2 regions of the Picosynechococcus sp. PCC 7003 genome follow, and region 1 is predicted to be linked to the other one. Evidence: predicted binding sites of a transcription regulator. Region 1 holds the regulator's gene; the other holds the start of a gene.
The links. The regulator HrcA, encoded in region 1, represses chaperone genes, less so after heat shock. The targets are predictions, from matches to a motif close to TTAGCACTCNNANNNTNNGAGTGCTAA.

Region 1 (3,134 bases):
GTTACCCTGTACCATCTTCAAAAAAGTGGGACAGAAGATCTAACGCCTCTACCGTTACTTGTACCATTCCCAAATTGCCTTGACCGACTCTCCGGGGGAACTGCAATACTCCTTAACCTTGAACCCCCCTAAGGTGAAGATCCCCTAGCAATTCAGCCTTAGCGTTCCCAAATAGAGTCAGAAAATGCTAAAAATGTTCATTTCTTTTACCCTGCCAGCTTAACCATGACAAACCCCAGTTCTAACCCACAACTCCAGGCCGTCAGTCCTACGGTTTTTGCCCAGCGGGTCGCCACGACCGAAGCTTTGCAACTCATTGATGTGCGTGAGCCCTATGAGCTGGATATCGTCGCGCTCCCAGGCTTTACTAATTTACCTCTGAGTCAATTTGAACAATGGGCTCCCCGCATTGCCGTGGACTTTGACCCCCAGGCAGAAACCTATGTGCTCTGTCACCACGGTGTGCGTTCAGCGCAAATGTGTTATTGGCTGCAACAACAAGGATTTACCCAAGTGATCAACATTGAAGGTGGGATTCACTTTTACACTCTCTCTATGGATCAAAGCCTACCGCGCTACTAGGAGAGAATGAGCTATACTAACCCAAACTTAGACCTTAAATCTTTCTTAAGTTGAGCCAAGTTTTTTTACTATTTTTTTATATTTCTTAGTATTGAAAGCGTTACTGTCTGCGTATGGTTGCTCAGAAAATTCTTAATCCCCGTCACCAAAATATTTTTCGAGCAACGGTCAACCATTACATTTCCACGGCGGAACCCGTGGGCTCCAAGACCCTTGTGGAGGAATACGACTTTCAGGTTAGCTCCGCAACCATTCGTAATGTGATGGGAAAATTAGAAAAGGCAGGTTTTTTGTATCAACCTCATGTTTCCGCAGGACGGGTGCCCTCGGATTCTGGGTACCGTTTTTATGTGGATGAACTGGTTACGCCCAATTTCCAGACCCGGAAACGAGCTAGCCAAACGCTACAGGAACAAACCGCCGCAAAATCTTGGGGACTCGAAGCGACCCTCCAACGGGCAACGCAAATTTTAGCGACGTTAAGTGGTTATATTGCTCTGATTACGGTGCCCCATCAAAACTATGCTCGCCTACGTTATCTACAGTTGCTCCCCCTAGGCGACCAAAAGGTGATGATGATTGTGGTGATGGATAGTTATCAACCCCAATCGTTGCCCTTGACCCTAGATTGTGACCCTGATGAGCTAGCCGTTTTGTCGAATTTTTTAAATCACCATCTCCAGGGGCGATCGCTCCAAGAAATTGCCAGTCTTGATCCCCAGGCTTTGGACGAGGACTTTCAGCATTGTCAGCTGCTATTGGAGACGATTTTAGGCAAGATTGCGCAGATTGTGCCCAATACAATTGCGACACCAATTCTGGTGCGAGGCATTTCAGAAGTGCTGCGACAACCTGAATTTTCTCAAATTGAACAGTTACAAACCCTATTGCACTTGCTCGAGGCGAAACAAGAACAACTGCTTCCGGTGGTCTTTAGTGGTTTGCCAGGCGATCGCCCAACGCTGATTCACATTGGCACCGAAAATCCCCTGGAACCGATGAAAACCTGCGCCCTCATTTCCACCTACTATTACCAGGAAAAAACGCCCGTTGGCAGTGTTGCGGTGCTTGGCCCGACGCGGATGTTTTATGAAAATGCGATCGCCTTAGTAGAAGCCACAGCAGACTATCTTTCTGAGAATTTAAAGGGCGATTTTTAGGCTGTAAGCATCGTCAAATACAAGACTCAAATTTATTTTCTTTTTTTTCATAAATGGTGATCTCCACAATTTTTGTAGGGGGAAACCACGAGGAATTTTATGGATTTTGACTTAGATATTCTTCTTTTTGCCTTAGTACTAAGTATTGACTGTTTTTCCGCGGCCTTAGCCCTTGGAGCACGTCATTTCTCCCGAAAGCGGGCCTTATTCTTTGCGCTCAGTTCTGGCTTTTCCGGGGGCGGTGCTATTTCCTTCGGGTTTCTCCTGGGTAATTTCGCCCAATACATCACTTTCTATGATCAAGGAATTGCCTTTGTACTCTTGATTCTCATTGGCGTTCATATGTGTTACAACGCCTACCGAGAAATGCAAAAGCTCCCAGATGATAACGAGGAACCCAGAAAGATCCACAGCCTTTGGAAAATTCTCTTGGTCTCTAGCATTACCAGTGTTGATTCTTTGGGCGTTGGCATTTCCCTCGGTTTAATGGGGAAACCCCTCATTCCCTATTCCCTGGGGATCGGGATTGCTGCTTTTTTCGCCACCTATGTGGGCCTCTTTTGCGCGAAATTAATTTCTAGTCAACTCGGAGAAAAAGTTGAGTTTTTTGGCGGCGGCATCTTGATTGCTGTGGGCCTTAAAATGCTCTCCGTTTAAGCGTCACTTGACCCCGGCTTGCTGAAGTTTAAAATTATTTTCAATCACCACCAATTGCCAAAAGTTTTCTTGAGTCATTCTAGATTGATATCTTTATTTTTGTCTAAATGCCGCCTGTAGAAAGCGCATTCCTGTTTGCATCAAACTAAAAAAGAGTTCAATTTATCTGTAGACGATCGCCTTTTTTAGAGAGATTTAAAACAATTGTGTGAATTTTGAGAATGATGAAAAAACTATGATAAATCGACTGGTGATTTTTCGTTTACAGTGATAGTTACAAGCTTTTTGGAGAGGCGATCGCCACGGCATTTATGGGTTTTGAAGTAGATATCATCATTTTTGCCCTCGTACTCAGTATTGATTCTTTTTCCGCCGCCTTAGCCCTTGGTACACGGCACTTTTCTGGACAACGGGCTTTGTTTTTTGCGGTCAGTTCAGGGATTTCTGAGGGGGCGGCGATCGCCTTTGGTTTCATCTTGGGAAACTTTGCCCAGACAATGATTATGGCCTATGACCATTGGGTTGCCTTTGGTTTACTGCTTTTGGTGGGCAGTCACATGTGCTACAACGCCTACCAAGAAATGCGAGCTAAACCAGATAATGACGATGACGAACCCGTCAAAATCCATAGTCTGTGGAAAATTTTATTTATTTCTAGTATCACCAGCATCGACTCCTTAGGGGTGGGCGTTTCCCTTGGCCTAATTGGTAAACCACTTGTGCCCTACTCCCTCA
Region 2 (3,134 bases), 1.1 Mb from region 1:
AAAAAACAACTGCTTGAAAATTACCGGGGTGTGAGCCCTATTCTCCTAGAAGGAATAGTTCGCGCGGCCCAATTAACTCCTGAGCAAACGACGGATAGCCTCACCGCTCACGATTGGGAAAATCTTTTTCAGCAGTGGCAACGGTGGCTCACTTGCCTAGAACAGCGACAGTTTTGTTTAACGCTCCAGGACAACCAATATCAAGTAGTACCTTGGCAGCCGAATGACCCTTGTTTGCCCTTACAGCCAACTCTCAATCACTATTACCAAAGTCGTCTTAATCAACAACAATTCCAGCAACTGCACCACCAACTAAACCAGAAAATTAGTCTCCTGTTGGCAAAATTGCAGCAAAAAGCCCAACTTTTTCGAACGCGTCTCACAGAATCCACCGAAGCGGATCAATACCGTCAATACGGCGATTTACTCATGGCCTATCTACATGAATGGCAACCGGGCTTGACTGAAATTGTCTTAACGGATTTTGCCTCAGGCGATCGCGTTAAAATCCCCCTTCAGCCCGATAAAAATGCCGTCCAAAATGCCCAGGCTTTTTATAAACAACATCAAAAACTAAAGCGAGCAAATCACATTGTGCAACCGCTTTTAGAGGAAGTAGAAACAGAGATCCATTACCTCGAACACATTGAAGCCAGCTTGGGACAAATCGCCCATTACGAAAATGCCACTGATTTGGAAGCCTTGCAAGAAATTCAGACAGAACTTATCCACGAAGGTTACCTCAAAACTAATCGGGAACCCACTGCTAAACAAGAAGTTTCTAAACCCCACATTTACAGCACCCCAGGGGGAGCCGAACTGTGGATCGGTCGCAACAACCAACAAAATGACCATCTAACATTTCGGATTGCCAACGATTATGATCTTTGGTTCCATAGCCAAGAAATCCCCGGTAGCCATGTGCTGCTGCGGCTCCAACCTGGCGCAGTTCCCGATGAGGCGGAATTGCAGTGGGCGGCGGATTTTGCAGCCTATTACAGTCGCGCCAGTCAAAGTGATCAGGTGCCCATTATTTATACAAAACCCAAGCACGTCTATAAGCCCAAGGGGGCTAAACCAGGGATGTGCATCTATAAACAGGAAACGATTCTCTGGGGTCAACCCCAACGGGCCAAGGCGGCGATCGCCAAATTTACCCAATCAACAGATCAGCCCGAGAAAAAGTAGGGGTAGGGTTTCGGTTCATTGGGGGGAAAGGTATGAGATCCCTCACTTGATTTTTTTAGAAAAATATGTATGCACAGAAGACAAATTGCTTGAAAAGCCTTTTTTAAAAGCTTTTGGTCCGTTTGCGTCGCCGAAACCAGAAAACATTAGCAGTCGCCCCCTAGGAGTGCTAAATTTGCTAGTGACGTAAAACTTTATAACGCAAACTCCTATGGCTAAGATTGTCTCTTTCAAGGATGACTCTAGACGCGCCCTCGAAGCAGGGATTAATGCCCTTGCCGATGCGGTAAAAATCACCCTCGGCCCCAAGGGTCGGAATGTACTCCTCGAAAAGCAGTATGGTGCGCCCCAAATTGTGAATGATGGGATCACCGTTGCGAAGGATATCGAACTCAGTGATCCGCTCCAAAATACGGGGGCACGGTTAATCCGGGAAGTGGCAGCGAAAACCAATGACAGTGCTGGGGATGGCACGACCACTGCCACCGTCATGGCCCAAGCTTTGATCCGCGAAGGTTTAAAAAATGTGACTGCTGGGGCAAACCCTGTGGCCCTACGCCGGGGTATCGATGCGGCGGTGAAGTTCCTCGTGAAGGAAGTGGCCGCGATCGCCAAGCCCGTTGAAGGAGATGCGATCGCCCAGGTTGCCGCTGTGTCCGCTGGGAACGACGAAGAAGTGGGCCGGATGATCTCCGAAGCCATGGCTAAGGTCACCAAGGATGGTGTCATTACCGTCGAAGAGTCCAAGTCCCTCGCCACCGAACTGGATGTGGTCGAAGGGATGCAACTGGATCGCGGTTACATCTCCCCCTATTTCGTCACCGATCAGGAACGGCAAATCGTTGAATTTGAAAATCCCTACATCCTGATCACCGATAAGAAAATTTCGGCGATCGCCGACCTTGTGCCCGCCCTCGAACAGGTGGCTCGTTCCGGTCGCCCTTTGCTAATTGTTGCTGAAGACCTCGAAGGGGAAGCCCTCGCTACTCTTGTTGTGAACAAAGCCCGTGGTGTGCTCAATGCCGCTGCAATCAAGGCTCCCAGCTTTGGCGATCGCCGTAAGCAAATGCTCCAGGACATTGCTGTCCTCACTGGGGGGCGCGTCATCTCCGAAGAAGTGGGCCTCAGCCTCGAAGCCATTGACCTTGATATGCTCGGTAATGCCGAAAAAATCACCATCGACAAAGAAAGCACCACCATTGTTTCCGGTGGCGGCAGCAAGGCTGACATTGACGCCCGCGTTAGTCAAATCCGTAAGCAACTGGCTGAAACCGACTCCGAATATGACATGGAAAAACTCCAGGAGCGGATCGCTAAGCTCGCTGGTGGTGTGGCCGTGATTAAAGTTGGTGCAGCGACGGAAACCGAACTCAAAGACCGCAAACTTCGCATTGAAGACGCCCTCAACGCCACCAAAGCCGCTGTCGATGAAGGGATTGTTCCCGGTGGTGGCACAACCCTAATTCACCTTGCTGAAAAAGTTGCTGAAGTGAAAGCAAGCCTCAGTAGCGACGAAGAGAAGCTTGGTGTCGATATTGTTGCCCGCGCCCTAGAAGCGCCTCTGCGCCAATTGGCTGATAACGCTGGTGCCGAAGGTTCTGTAGTTGTGGAACGGGTGCGTACCAGTGACTTCAACGTTGGTTACAATGCCGCTACTGGCGAGTATGTCGATATGATTGCTGCTGGGATTATTGATCCGGCGAAGGTCGTCCGCTCTGTTTTGCAAAATGCCGCATCCATTGCCGGGATGGTGATTACGACTGAAGCCCTCGTCGTTGAAAAGCCCGAACCTGAAGCTCCTGCCCCTGACATGGGTGGTGGTATGCCCGGTATGGGTGGCATGGGCGGCATGGGAATGCCTGGCATGGGAATGATGTAATTTTCTCTAAACCCCTTTAAAGATTCATCATCTGAATTGGGCACCCTCCGGGGTGCTTTTTTGTTTT

Region 2: groL (chaperonin GroEL) is a predicted target of HrcA. The motif match lies at 1,335-1,361, and genes of this name have one in related genera.

The regions. Positions count from the first base shown of each region.
Region 1 is NZ_CP016474.1:2,079,090-2,082,223, reverse strand. Features, by position in the region: gene AWQ21_RS09960 (rhodanese-like domain-containing protein) at 226-582, shown strand; gene hrcA (heat-inducible transcriptional repressor HrcA) at 696-1,742, shown strand; gene AWQ21_RS09950 (manganese efflux pump) at 1,842-2,399, shown strand; gene AWQ21_RS09945 (manganese efflux pump) at 2,711-3,134, shown strand, end outside.
Region 2 is NZ_CP016474.1:146,539-149,672, forward strand. Features, by position in the region: gene AWQ21_RS00730 (NFACT family protein) at 1-1,188, shown strand, start outside; gene groL (chaperonin GroEL) at 1,400-3,067, shown strand.